Regions from separate parts of the Aquamicrobium lusatiense genome, predicted to be linked through region 1. Evidence: predicted binding sites of a transcription regulator. Region 1 holds the regulator's gene; each other region holds the start of a gene.
What was found. The regulator HrcA, encoded in region 1, represses chaperone genes, less so after heat shock. The targets are predictions, from matches to a motif close to GTTAGCACTCNCNNNNNGNGAGTGCTAAC.
Positions count from the first base shown of each region.

Region 2: groES (co-chaperone GroES) is a predicted target of HrcA. The motif match lies at 1,657-1,685, and genes of this name have one in related genera.
Region 3: HNR59_RS00545 (co-chaperone GroES) is a predicted target of HrcA. The motif match lies at 1,734-1,762, and genes of this name have one in related genera.
Region 4: HNR59_RS05490 (co-chaperone GroES) is a predicted target of HrcA. The motif match lies at 2,261-2,289, and genes of this name have one in related genera.

Region 1 covers NZ_JACHEU010000001.1:1,479,383-1,482,861, reverse strand. The annotation lists gene rph (ribonuclease PH) at 1-692, opposite strand, end outside; gene hrcA (heat-inducible transcriptional repressor HrcA) at 816-1,907, shown strand; gene HNR59_RS07060 (PQQ-dependent sugar dehydrogenase) at 2,002-3,345, shown strand; gene HNR59_RS07055 (N-acyl amino acid synthase FeeM domain-containing protein) at 3,408-3,479, opposite strand, start outside.
Region 2 covers NZ_JACHEU010000001.1:2,418,502-2,421,980, reverse strand. The annotation lists gene groL (chaperonin GroEL) at 1-1,233, opposite strand, end outside; gene groES (co-chaperone GroES) at 1,302-1,598, opposite strand; gene HNR59_RS11595 (CAP domain-containing protein) at 1,766-2,308, opposite strand; gene HNR59_RS11590 (TadE/TadG family type IV pilus assembly protein) at 2,358-3,479, opposite strand, start outside.
Region 3 covers NZ_JACHEU010000001.1:94,075-97,553, forward strand. The annotation lists gene groL (chaperonin GroEL) at 1-1,199, opposite strand, end outside; gene HNR59_RS00545 (co-chaperone GroES) at 1,269-1,583, opposite strand; gene HNR59_RS00550 (hypothetical protein) at 1,924-2,268, shown strand; gene HNR59_RS00555 (usg protein) at 2,288-2,566, shown strand; gene HNR59_RS00560 (DUF982 domain-containing protein) at 2,560-2,946, opposite strand; gene HNR59_RS00565 (hypothetical protein) at 2,980-3,195, opposite strand; gene HNR59_RS00570 (Hsp20 family protein) at 3,415-3,479, shown strand, end outside.
Region 4 covers NZ_JACHEU010000001.1:1,141,220-1,144,698, reverse strand. The annotation lists gene HNR59_RS05530 (transglutaminase-like domain-containing protein) at 1-250, opposite strand, end outside; gene HNR59_RS05525 (DUF1488 family protein) at 263-538, opposite strand; gene HNR59_RS05520 (hypothetical protein) at 591-863, opposite strand; gene HNR59_RS05515 (hypothetical protein) at 860-1,102, opposite strand; gene HNR59_RS05510 (hypothetical protein) at 1,139-1,282, opposite strand; gene HNR59_RS05505 (hypothetical protein) at 1,275-1,577, opposite strand; gene HNR59_RS05500 (hypothetical protein) at 1,574-1,837, opposite strand; gene HNR59_RS05495 (hypothetical protein) at 1,836-2,135, shown strand; gene HNR59_RS05490 (co-chaperone GroES) at 2,343-2,660, shown strand; gene groL (chaperonin GroEL) at 2,712-3,479, shown strand, end outside.

The sequences.
Region 1 (3,479 bases):
TCGACCAGCCGGGCGATGCCGTTGCGGGCAAGTCCCATCAGCTCGGCGAACTGCGCGTCGGTGAAGGGCTCGCCCTCGGCGGTGCCCTGGATCTCGACGATGCCGCCCTTGCCGGTCATGACGAAATTGGCATCGGTGCCGGCGGCGGAATCCTCCAGATAATCGAGGTCGATGACCGGCTGGCCATCATGGATGCCGCAGGAGATGGCGGCGACGTGATCCTTCAGCACCCGCTGCACATTCACCATCTGGCGCGCTTCCATCCAGCGCAGGCAATCGTGGAGGGCGATCCATGCGCCGGTGATCGAGGCCGTGCGCGTGCCGCCATCGGCCTGAAGCACATCGCAGTCGATGGTGATCTGCTGCTCGCCCAGCGCCTGCATGTCGACGACGGCGCGCAGCGACCGGCCGATGAGACGCTGGATTTCCTGCGTGCGCCCGCCCTGCTTGCCGGCAGAAGCCTCGCGGCGCATGCGCTCGCCGGTCGAACGCGGCAGCATGCCATATTCGGCCGTCACCCAGCCCTTGCCGGAATTGCGCATCCAGCCTGGCACCCGCTCTTCGAGGCTTGCGGTGCACAGAACGTGGGTATCGCCAAATTTCACGAGGCAGGAGCCTTCGGCGTGCTTTGAAAAGCCGCGCTCGAAGGAGATGGCGCGCATTTCGTCTGGCTGGCGTTTGGAGGGGCGCATGTCGTGTCTTTCCAATCCTGTGATTTTGCGGGCTTGTAGCCCTCCACGGCTGCTTGCGCAAAGGAAAACGGCTTGCTTGCACTGGCGCCCGCCGCGTCTATATCCTTTGTATAGAGGTACGACATGACAAAGCACAGTTCAGCCCCGACACCGCCGGTTCCCGCATCGCAGTGGCAGTCGCTGGATACGCGCTCGCGCGAGATCTTCCGGCGTCTCGTCGATTCCTACCTGAAGGACGGCGAGCCGGTGGGTTCGCGCAGCCTGTCGCGCATTCTGCCCTCGACATTGTCGCCGGCCACGATCCGCAACGTGATGAGCGATCTGGAGCATCTGGGCCTGATCTACGCGCCGCATGTCTCGGCCGGGCGCCTGCCGACGCAGGCGGGCCTGCGCTTCTTCGTCGATGCCTTCATGGAGATCGGCGACCTCGGCGACGAGGAACGGCGCAGCATCGAGACACAGATCAAGGCTTCGGGCAACGACACTTCTCTCGAACACATGCTGACGGAGGCGAGCCAGCTCCTGTCCGGCATGTCGCGCGGGGCAGGCGTCGTGCTGGCGGCCAAGAGCGAGGCGGCGCTCAAGCACATCGAGTTCATCCAGCTTGAGCCGACAAAGGCGCTGACCGTGCTGGTCTCGCAGAACGGCGATGTGGAAAACCGCATCATCGACCTGCCGGCGGGCGTCACCGTCTCGCAACTGCACGAGGCTTCCAACTTCCTCAACGCCCACATCCGCGGGCGCACGCTGGCCGAGGCGCGCACTGAAATCTCGCGCATCAAGGAAGAAACGCGCGCGGCCCTCGATTCGCTGTCACAAGCGCTGGTGGAAAAGGGGCTGGCGGTGTGGGCGGGAGCCGAAAGCGACCTGCCGGCGCGGCTGATCGTGCGCGGCCGGGCGAATCTTCTGGAAAACATCACCGCGCAGGCGGACATGGAACTGCTCAAGAACCTGTTCGACGACCTTGAGACGCAGGACGGCCTGCTGCAATTGCTCAACCTCGCCGAAGAGGGACCCGGCGTGCGCATCTTCATCGGCTCGGAGAACAAGCTGTTCTCGCTGTCAGGATCGTCGCTGGTGGTGGCGCCCTATCGCGACGCAGAAGCGCGCGTGGTGGGCGCGCTCGGCGTCATCGGCCCGACGCGGCTCAACTATGCCCGCATCGTGCCGATGGTCGACTACACCGCACAGCTCGTGTCGCGGATGCTGCGCTGAAAAAGGCGCGCCACATCACGTCCTCGTGTGATGCATCGCCGCGCCCGCTTTCCTAAAGTGCCGCCTGACGGGCCGACAGCGGAAGGAGGACGGCATGATCCACCTCATGAAACGGGTCGCGGCGGCTTCGGTCCTGCTGGCGGGTACTGCCGCGGTGGCGCAGGAAACCGGCGCGACGCTGACCGGCGAAGCGGCGTTCGGCGGCTGGCGGGACGACAGGCCGGGCATTCGGCGGCATTTCACGCCGCAGGACCTTCCCGCTCCCTTTGCGACAGAGTCCACCTCCAACAGCGCGCGGCGGGTCAGCCCGCCGGAAAATGTCAGCCCCCAACTGCCAAAGGGCTTTTCCGCACACATGATCGCTTCCGGCCTCGGCGGGCCGCGTATCGTGCGCGTGGCCCCGAATGGCGACATATTCGTTGCCGAATCCGGCGCCGATCAGGTGTCGGTCTACCGTCTTGAAGACGGCAGCGCGAAGCCTGTGCAAAACTCCGTCTTTGCCGGCGGGCTGAACCAGCCCTACGGCATCGCCTTTCATCCCGCCGCCGATCCGCAATGGGTTTATGTCGCCAACACCGACAGCGTCGTTCGCTTCCCTTACAAAAGCGGCGACCTCGAAGCCTCTTCCGAACCCGAGGTCATCGTTGCCGAGCTTCCTTCCGGAGGCCACTGGACCCGCGACCTCGCCTTCTCCGCGGACGGCGAAACGCTCTACGTCTCGGTCGGCTCGCAATCGAATGTCGCCTCCGGCATGGGCGAGGCGCCCGGAGGGCTGGACGCATGGCGAAGCGCGCAGCCGATCGGCGCAGGCTGGGGTTCCGAAACCGACCGCGCCACGGTGCTCGCCTTCGACGCGGATGGCGCGAACCAGCGAATCGCTGCGACGGGACTGCGCAATTGTTCGGGACTGGCATTGCAGCCGGCCACGAACGCGTTGTGGTGTGCCGTCAACGAGCGCGACGGCCTGGGCGATAACCTGCCCTTCGACTATGCGACAAGCGTAAGCGAAGGCGCATTCTACGGCTGGCCGTGGTACTATATCGGCGATCACGAGGACCCGCGCCATGCCGGCTCAAGGCCCGACCTCGCCGACAAGGTGACGGTGCCGGACGTGCTGATCCAGGCGCATTCCGCGCCGCTCGGCATCGCCTTCTACGAAGGCGACCAGTTCCCTGCCGCCTATCGCGGAGATGCCTTCGTTGCCCTGCACGGCTCATGGAACCGGGGCCTGATAACGGGCTACAAGGTGGTGCGCCTGCTGTTTGACAATGGCCGGCCGACGGGTGCCTATGAGGACTTCATGACCGGCTTCGTCCTCTCCGACGGCTCCGTGTGGGGACGGCCGGTCGGGGTCGCGATTGCCCGCGACGGCGCCCTGATCGTCAGCGAGGACGGCAGCGGCACGCTGTGGCGCATCGCCTATCAGGGGAGCCGGTAAAACGGCTCCGCTTCCGGACGACCTGCTTCAGGCCAGACGATCCGGGATCATGCGGCCCGGAATCACGCGGCGTGGTGCAGATATCGGGCGCTGGGCAGGATGGTCAGCGGCTGCAACTCCCCTGCCCCCACCTT
Region 2 (3,479 bases), 940 kb from region 1:
GATGCCTTCCTCAACCGCAGCGCGGGTGGCGTTCAGAGCGTCGTCAACGCGATCCTTCTTCTCCTTGACCTCAACCTCGGTCGAGCCGCCAACGCGGATGACGGCAACGCCACCGGCCAGCTTGGCAAGACGCTCCTGAAGCTTCTCGCGGTCGTAATCGGAAGTGGTTTCCTCGATCTGAGCCTTGATCTGGGCGACGCGGCCCTGGATCTCGGCCTTCTTGCCGGCGCCGTCGACGATGGTGGTGTTTTCCTTCTCGATGCGCACCTTCTTGGCGCGGCCGAGCATGTCGATACCAACGTTCTCGAGCTTGATGCCGAGGTCTTCGGAGATGACCTGACCACCGGTGAGGATGGCGATGTCTTCCAGCATGGCCTTGCGGCGATCGCCGAAGCCCGGAGCCTTGACCGCAGCGATCTTCAGGCCGCCGCGCAGCTTGTTGACGACCAGCGTGGCCAGAGCCTCGCCCTCGACGTCCTCAGCGATGATGACCAGCGGCTTGGAGGTCTGAACGACAGCCTCAAGCACCGGCAGCATGGCCTGAAGGTTGGAGAGCTTCTTCTCGTGGAGAAGAATGTAGGCATCTTCCAGCTCAGCAACCATCTTGTCGGGGTTGGTGATGAAGTAAGGCGACAGGTAGCCGCGGTCGAACTGCATGCCTTCGACGACTTCCAGCTCGGTCTCGGCGGTCTTGGCTTCCTCGACGGTGATGACACCCTCGTTGCCGACCTTCTGCATGGCCTCGGCGATCATCTCGCCGATTTCCTTCTCGCCATTGGCGGAGATGGTGCCGACCTGCGCGACTTCCTCGGAAGTCTTGATCTTCTTGGCCTTCTTGACGAGGTCGGCAACGACTTCGCCCACGGCCAGATCGATACCGCGCTTCAGGTCCATCGGGTTCATGCCGGCGGCAACGGCCTTGTGGCCTTCCTGAACGATAGCCTGCGCCAGAACGGTCGCGGTGGTGGTGCCGTCACCAGCCTTGTCGTTGGTCTTGGAAGCGACTTCGCGAACGAGCTGGGCGCCCATGTTCTCGAACTTGTCTTCCAGCTCGATTTCCTTGGCAACGGAAACGCCGTCCTTGGTGATGCGCGGAGCGCCGAACGACTTGTCGATGACGACGTTGCGGCCCTTGGGACCGAGGGTGACCTTCACCGCGTCGGCGAGGATGTTGACACCGCGCAGCATACGCTCGCGGGCGTCACGGGAGAATTTTACGTCTTTGGCAGCCATTGCTTACTCCTGGACCTTTGGTCCGAAATTCGGATTGCAGTGATTGTTGATGAATGGGAACGGCCAGATCAGCCGATGATGCCCATGATGTCGGATTCCTTCATGATCAGAAGGTCTTCGCCATTGAGCTTGACTTCGGTGCCCGACCACTTGCCGAACAGGACACGGTCGCCGGCCTTGACGTCGAGGGCGACGAGCTTGCCGCTTTCATCGCGGGCGCCCGAGCCCACAGCCACGACTTCGCCTTCCTGCGGCTTTTCCTTGGCGGTATCGGGGATGATGATGCCGCCAGCCGTCTTCTCTTCGGACTCGACCCGGCGAACGACCACACGGTCATGAAGCGGGCGGAACTTCGTCTTTGCCATTTGATTTCCTCGGTCACAATGATGAGAAAGAATTCCTCCGTCCGGCTTGACCGGACCTGTTAGCACTCGCTTTCGGAGAGTGCTAACGAGCCATGAGATAGTCAGCGCCCCGGACGGTGTCAAGAAGCGAGAGCCGTTTCTCTGCGAACAGGAAAGGGCGGCCTCGGTCAGCTTGCCAGAATCATGGCCCAATAGCGCCATTCGGGGCGTTCCGGCCGGGTTGCCCAGGCAAGGCCGAAGCGGCGAAAACGCCCGTCCAGCATGTTGCGGCGATGGGGGGGCGAATTCATCCACATATCGATGGCGCGGGCGGCATCCATGCGCCCTTCGGCAATATTCTCGGCCGCAGCGCCCCTGATGCCGTTGCCTTTGACCCGGGCCTGAAAATCTTTTCCGAAGCCGGTGGTGTGGTTCATCCTGCCCGAGGCGGCCATATACTGCGCCTGTTGCAGGGCTGCCTGCTCCAGTTGGTGATCGGGTGAGACGAGCGCCAGCCCTTCGGCCGTGCGAATGCCATCCATCGTCTGGCGGGAAGCGGTCGACGCACCGCCTCCGGGGCCATGCCGGGGCAGGGAGCCGCAACCGGCAAGCGCCGTGAGAACCAGCGCGCCGCCGCCAGAAATCAGGTTCCGGCGGGCAGGGCTGAATGAAATTTCATTGCGATTGGCAGGCAGAATAAAAGTCATGACGCCTGTAAGGCCAATGATCATGGCTTTTGCCGGGCAGGCATCTGAAATTCGGAGCCTGCCCGGCAGAAGCTTACCTGGTTACGCGCAGATTGGACAACTCGTCCGCGATCTCACGGAACGCATTGGACAGATCGTTGCCAGCCGCGTTCCAAAACAGCTTTGCCGGCTTGCTGGGGTCCGTTGCATCGCGCCGGTTGCGCGAATCCGAGGAACAGGTCATCAGACCGGTGATCTGTTCTTTGACCTTTGCGTCTTTCTTTGCTTCCGCCTCAAGATCCAGACCGACCGTCATGATCATGATGTTGGCGGCCTTCGCATTCGCGCAAAGCTCCTGCAGTTTTTCGTTCATCGCCTTGGAGTAGTTTTCATTAGCGAAGCTAGTCTTGCTGTAGGTCTTGTTCGGACCAAGGAAAAGGCGACCATAGGCGAGCGAGCTGTTGTACGGCTTGAGAAATCCGTAATCGCCATAAATCGACTTTACGTTGTTATTGTCCGACGCCGCAGAGGTCGATCCGTTCAGCCTGCGAACGCTGCTCGGCGTGTAGTACGTGTTAGCTCCATCGGTCAGCACGATGACGACCTTGTCATTGCCCCGATCGGTTTCCGGCCTGCCTTCCGTGAAGGGTTCGCCACTTGAGAGGACACGCCATCCCCACGCAAGACCGCTGCCGACACTGGTGCCACCCAGAGGCTCCATCGCTGCAATGGCATTCTTGATCTTTGTCATTCCCGCGGGATCGGTAACATCGACCAGTGGAGTAATCGGTTGCGTGGTGCAGTTGGCGTTAGGACCGTTGCCCTGTCCCATTTTTTGAGAGCCATAAGGCGCCACATATCCGTTCTGCGTCCCGTTCACAGACGTGCGCAGGTCAAAATACTTGGTCATATCGTGCGGCGCACGGTTGCTGTCACTGTCCCAGAAGAGCGTGTTTTTAGAGGCGTCATTGCTGTTGACCACCTTGGTGATCCAGTCGTTGTAACCGTTTCTGGCATCGTCCGGGTAGAACATCGGAACAAAAAGCGTGTCCGGATTCGACGAGCGTGGCTGTTCATCCGTCAAATCATAAGGGTAGGGGCGCTGTTCCACGCATCCTTCCCATTCGGCATAGGGCAACGTCTCCTTCTTGCCGCTGTCCTTGTAGTACTTCAATTCGTCAAACAGCGTGAGCCGCGTGACGATATCTCCCTCCTT
Region 3 (3,479 bases), 1.4 Mb from region 1:
AGAGCGTCGTCGACGCGGTCCTTCTTCTCCTTGACCTCGACCTCGGTCGCACCGCCGACGCGGATCACCGCGACGCCGCCGGCGAGCTTAGCAAGGCGCTCCTGAAGCTTCTCGCGGTCGTAATCGGAGGTCGTCTCCTCGATCTGCGCCTTGATCTGCTTCACGCGGCCTTCGATCTCGGCTTTTGAACCAGCGCCATCGACGATGGTGGTGTTCTCCTTTTCGATGACGACCTTCTTGGCGCGGCCGAGCATCTCCAGCGTGACATTCTCCAGCTTGATGCCGAGATCCTCGCTGATGGCGGTGCCGCCGGTGAGGATGGCGATGTCCTCCAGCATGGCCTTGCGGCGATCGCCGAAGCCCGGCGCCTTGACGGCGGCGACCTTCAAGCCACCGCGCAGACGGTTGACGACGAGCGTGGCCAGCGCCTCGCCCTCGACATCCTCGGCGATGATGACCAGCGGCTTGCCGGACTGGACGACCGCTTCAAGCACGGGAAGCATCGCCTGAAGGTTGGACAGCTTCTTCTCGTGAATCAGGACATAGGGATCCTCGAACTCGACCCGCATCTTGTCCTGGTTGGTGATGAAGTAGGGGGAGAGGTAGCCACGGTCGAACTGCATGCCCTCGACCACTTCGAGTTCGGTCTCGGCCGTCTTGGCCTCCTCGACAGTGATCACGCCCTCATTGCCGACCTTCTGCATGGCTTCGGCGAGGAAGCGGCCGATCTCAGAATCGCCATTGGCCGAGATCGTGCCGACCTGTGCGATCTCGTCGTTCCTGGAGATCTTGCGCGCATTGGCCTTGAGTTCGGCGACAACCGCATCCACCGCCTTGTCGATGCCGCGCTTCAAATCCATCGGGTTCATGCCGGAGGCGACGGCCTTCGCGCCTTCCTTGACGATCGCCTGCGCCAGAACGGTCGCGGTGGTTGTGCCGTCGCCGGCGAGGTCGTTGGTCTTACTCGCCACCTCGCGCACCATCTGGGCGCCCATGTTCTCGAACTTGTCCTCAAGCTCGATCTCCTTCGCGACCGAGACGCCATCCTTGGTGATGCGCGGGGCGCCGAACGACTTGTCGATGACGACGTTGCGGCCCTTCGGCCCGAGCGTCACCTTCACCGCATTGGCGAGAATATCGACGCCGCGCAGCATCTTCTCGCGTGCTTCGGTGTTGAACTTGACTTCCTTGGCAGCCATTGGATCACTCCTTCAATAGGCAGCTTTCGTTGACTGGTTGCTGGGACTGGTTGATGGTCGAAGAATCCGTCAGGCGGCCTTCTTCAGCGTGGTGGGCTGCTCGATCACGCCCATCACGTCGCTTTCCTTCATGATGAGCAGGTCTTCGCCGTCGAGCCTGATCTCGGTGCCGGACCACTTGCCGAACAGAATGCGGTCGCCGACCTTCACGTCGAGCTCGACCAGCTTGCCGCTTTCGTCGCGGGCACCGGGGCCGACCGCGATCACTTCGCCTTCGCTCGGCTTTTCCCTGGCGGTATCGGGAATGATGATGCCGCCTGCGGTTTTCTCGTCGGCTTCGATGCGGCGAACCAGGATACGGTCATGCAATGGACGGAACGTCATATCGTTCTCCTCAAGGACAAACAGATTTTGAGAGGTCCCTCCGCTCCGGCCCGGTGAGAACCGGAGCGGGGCCGCGCAACCCTTGTCGGCGTCACGCGCGTATCGATCTGGTTTTGGCGATTTTCGATTTCAAGAGGGGAATGCAAAATTTTTGGCACTCGCAGCCATTCACTGCTAGTGCGATGTAATCGCAGCCGAAATTGACACCATCGAGCATCCGGGCACTTGAAAAATTCGCTCGATTGGCCGAACTTCCTTCTGTGCCGTGCCGGGAGGTGCGGTCCGGAGTCCTGATCGAAACGGAGTTTTTGGAACGGCTGAAAACGGAAGGAGGACAGCGATGCGCCGAGCCGATTTTTCGACGATCATTCCCTCTCTCGCGCCACGAGCCGAAGACATTGCGCTCGACCGGCTCCTGTCGCCGGCGCGCCACTACAGGCATCCCGAGGATGTGCTGCGCGACGACACGCTCGAACGCAGCGAAAAGCGCGCCATTCTCTCGTCATGGGCATCCGACGCATGCGCGGTCGAATCGATGCCCGCACTGCGCCAGCCGCCGGGCGCAGAAAGCCCCATCCCATTCGATGTCATCATGGATGCGCTGCGGCGACTTGATCGCGACGACATCGGGGCGGACGATGCCGTATGCGGATCCGCAGACCATCACCATCGTCTTCACGCATGAAACGACAAAGGAGAGACATATGCCAGCGATCGTCAGTCGTGAATTCCGGATGCAGATGGAAGGCTACGGCCTGACCACAGCCGAAATCCACTATCACCTGCCGGATCACCCGAGCCTGTTGCAGGTCTATGTCTGGCAGGATTACGACCTCGCCCCGAAATTTCCCGAACTGCGCGGCTTTCTGGACTACTGGACCGAGACGCTGGAGGGCGCGCTGCACTCCGTGCGCGTCGCCCACCACCGTCTGATCCAGCCATCAGAATGGAAAGCCGTCGACGGGATCATATCCGTTCACTGAAGCCCGGCGGGAATTCCCTGATAGCTACCGAGAGTACCCCGAACTCGCGTGCGTCGTGCTCCCTGAACGAGGCCCGCTCGCATTGCAGCCTTCATGAAGCTCCGGCGCGCCTCCTTCGCAGAGCGCCATCCATCGAGTGCGTCCCGACAGGCAGCAATGGCATTCCGCCAACGACGTCCACGTGCCCAGTCCGGCCATTCGCGCTCAAGGCATTCCAGTGCTTCAAAACCTGTCGCCACCTTTCGGAGGCCAGTTTTTGGCATGCGCAGAATTACGGGTTCTTGGAACACGACATCAGACATCACTTCCTCCTTGTTTTCTGATCGTCTTTTAAGAGCAAGTAACTGATCGTTCTGTACGATCTCTTGTGATCTGGGCATACCGACGGGCCTCTTCAACCCTCCATCCGTATCTCAGTCAACGCCGTCATCATCAGGTTCAAGCAGATCGATGAGTTGGCTGACGCGTGTGTCCGGGAGCGGTCGCCCTTCGCCCATCAGCGCCTCGTCATTGTTAAGCCAGTTCCACGCTTCTCGCAGTTCATCAACACTCGCCCCGGTTGCGATAAGCCCCGCCGCCAGATCGTCGTCTATGGAGCCGAGCACTGAAACGATGTCGTCATAGGTCATGGCAGGCCTCCATTCATATTACCAACCAACTCATCACATGGTGTAGTTGTTCTCAAATTCCAACAGCCTGAAATAGCTGTAGAAATTTTCTGCCGTCACCCTCTTGAAACTCAGAGATGACGAAACCAGATCGATTGTGCGCCGCTGCCACTACGGGGCGGCGCCGGTTAAAAAAGCCGGACAATCTTGTACCCATGTTGCTTCAAGGAGGATGTGGCTATGAGAACCACTTTCGATTTTTCTCCCCTGTTCCGGTCGAGCATCGGCTTCGACCGTCTGGTCAA
Region 4 (3,479 bases), 340 kb from region 1:
TGTCCAGTTGTCCGCTGTCCCGGATTGTTGCGTCGCCCCACATGGTCATGTCGCCAGCCGGCGCGACAAGACGGCGGCAGCGGTTGCCGAAGAGATCGCGGTAGGTCGAGACCGGTACGTCGGGGTTGGTAAACGTCGTTTCCGGCACCGTGATGTCGGCCGCGCGGTCCTCATGGACCGATAGCAGGCAAACCAGGGCGGTCGGCTGCTGACAGGTCAGTGTGATCTCATACCCGTAGCGGATCAGCATCGAGTGATGACTTTACCGGAAATCAGCGGCAGTAAGCGTATAGGAGGTTTGGCGACGATGGGAGTAGGCCTCGCGTGCGACATCTTCGATCGACCTGCGCGCCGAATCGAAAGTCGAAAGATACATCTCCTCCGATAGCTCCATGTTGCGCAATCCTGCTGAGGACTTGGCGAGCGCCTCCACTTCGACAAAGAACGGCACTTCGAACATGCCGTCGTGTCCGATAAAACGAATGGCGTTACGCACTTCGTCGAAGCTCCGGCTGGGGTTCGGAAATTCAAGGGTCATCGTCAATCTGCTCTGGCTGTTTGCAATAGCGGCGGCACACGCAAAAGACCGTTCATTTGCTCTTTGCGTCCCCCTCATTCCGACGATTCAGGGAAAGCATGCCGTCGGTTGCGACCGAGTGGCTAAGGCCGATCATCTCCAGCCCTTCCCGGCTGGCTGGAATGCCGGTGAAGACATGGTAGATGGTCCAGGACCGGTCGGCTTCGATACGGCGGCCATATTGTTCGTCGCCTGGTGTCCGGACAGATGCGCCACCTTCATTGTCCCAAACGCCGATCGCGCGGTCGTGCCGCTCCCGTTCGGTTTCATCTATGTATCGGGTCATGATCGTGGCCTTTCTCTAGTGGTCACGTCGGCATCAATGATGCCGGAAAATAGCGCGTTACCGGATAAGTCGGTGATCGCGATGGCGTCGGGCCGTTGAGGCATATCGAGCGTCTGCGAAAGCAGTTGCGCAATCTCAATGGCGTTAGCGAGATCGACGGCTTCTACCGCCTCTCGGCCCACGACGGCATGAGCGTCATCTGTCTCCCGCGTGCGGTAAAACTCGATGACAACTTTCATGGCGCCCATTGCTCTTTCAGCCGGAGCAGCACTGCCTCAGCGCTTGCCTTTACCTTGTGACGCGTTGGCATTTGCAGCGACCTTGATCTGGTTGCCGAAGGTGCTTTCAGGCTTTGGCGGAGCCTTCTCCTGCTTCGGCTTTCTGATCTCGCGATTGCTTCGTTTCTGGCCTTTAGCCATGTCCGAACGTCCTTTCGATGAGGGTTGCGCCATTACCGGATTGCGACATGTCGACCGGCTCCAGGCTGTCCTGCGTCGTCACTCGCTCATGGCGTTCGTCGTCGTTGCGGATGCGATATTGCAGTGAATCTCCCCGTGCCGGCAGTCTGCCGGTTATGCGGTAGATATCGACGGGCAAAGCTGGTCTCATGAAACCGCCCTTGAGCCGGACAGCCTGTCCGATCGCGAAGAGATGAGCAGGAGCCTCGTGGCGGGCGGGACGGATTGTGCGTCGGATTGGGTTGGTCGATATCATGATTGTTGGTGATCCTTTTCGAGAGCGGCGTCGAGATCGGCGGGATCGATCGGCGCCATCTGATGTGTCTGGCCATCAATGCCGATGGCGGGCAGGTGAACAAAGGCGCCGACACGTCTCCAGGCGAGGCGGGAGGATACCTCCAGAAGTTCCTCATCCTGGTCCACGCGATATTCGCCGGCGGGCTGTGCGGCGTCGAAGCCGGGCAGCATGAAGGGTGCGGAGAACCGGACGATGGTTTGTGTGGTGCGCGTTGTCATGGTCGATACCTCCGCAGGAGCACGCAAACGCGCCTCCTGCATCATTCCCGTTCGAACCGGAACGAACTTCCGTGCTGCCAGTACATCCGTGGTCAGCCGCGCGTTCATTCCAAGGTTCGAACAGAGCGATATGCGCGCCGGGTCGGCGCTTGATGCATTCGCTATCGAGAATTCGGTGGTGAATGGCGGGTCTCTGACACCGCAAAAAGCCAAGTCGGCCAAATCAACGAGTTTTATATATGGGATGTCCCTACCCGGTAAGCAAGGAGCGGGTCGATATTATTTTATCTGGAATTGAATAATGGCTCTTCCATAAAAATAAATCGCATTGAAAAATCAGAAAATACGTATTGAAAACAACAAATGCTGCATCGATAGAAACGACATAAATTTTCCCCAGTTGCGCCTTTTCAAAGAAATACATTTGGCACTCCTATCATTCGAGTGCCAACGAGGTTATGTATCTGAGGTGGCCGCCCTATGCGCCGGCCTCAGAAAGAACCACATGAAATTCCGGCCTCTCCATGACCGCGTCGTCATTCGACGTGCGGAAGGCGATCGCAAATCCAAAGGCGGGATCATCATTCCCGACACCGCGAAAGAAAAACCTCAGGAAGGCGAGGTCATCGCCGTCGGCCCAGGTTCCCGCGACGAAAGCGGCAAGCTGATCCCGCTCGACGTCAAGCCGGGCGATCTCATCCTGTTCAGCAAATGGTCCGGGACCGAGGTCAAGATCGATCACGAAGACCTTCTGATCATGAAGGAGAGTGACATCATGGGAATCGTTGAGAAGACCGAAGCTGCGAGCAGGAAAAGTGCCTGAGCGGCCAGCTTCCGATCCTGTGATCCTCACAACCGAACTGGACCCGACATCATGTCTGCCAAGGAAATCAGATTCTCTAATGACGCCCGCGACCGCATGCTGCGCGGCGTCGAGCTGCTGAACAACGCCGTCAAGGTGACGCTCGGGCCGAAGGGCCGCAACGTCGTCATCGACAAAGCCTATGGCGCGCCGCGCATCACCAAGGATGGTGTGACCGTCGCCAAGGAGATCGAGCTTTCCGACAAGTTCGAGAACATGGGCGCGCAGATGGTGCGCGAGGTGGCCTCGAAAACCAACGACCTCGCCGGCGACGGAACCACCACCGCGACGGTTCTCGCCGCTTCCATCCTGCGCGAGGGTGCCAAGCTGGTCGCTGCCGGCATGAACCCGATGGACCTGAAGCGCGGCATCGATCTCGGTGTCGCTGCCGTCGTCAGGGAAATCCAGACTCGCGCCAGGAAGGTCAAGTCGTCGGCAGAGGTCGCCCAAGTCGGCACGATCGCGGCTAACGGCGACGCGACCGTGGGCGAGATGATTGCGAGGGCGATGGACAAGGTCGGCAACGAAGGCGTCATCACCGTCGAGGAAGCCAAGACGGCCGAGACTGAGCTCGACGTGGTCGAGGGCATGCAGTTCGATCGCGGCTATCTCTCGCCCTACTTTGTGACCGATCCCGAGAAGATGCGCGTGGAACTGGATGACCCTTACATCCTCATTCATGAGAAGAGGCTTGGCAATCTGCAGGCCATGCTGCCCGTACTGGAAGCAGTGGTGCAAAGCGGAAAGCCGCTGCTGATTATCTCCGAAGACGTCGAGGGC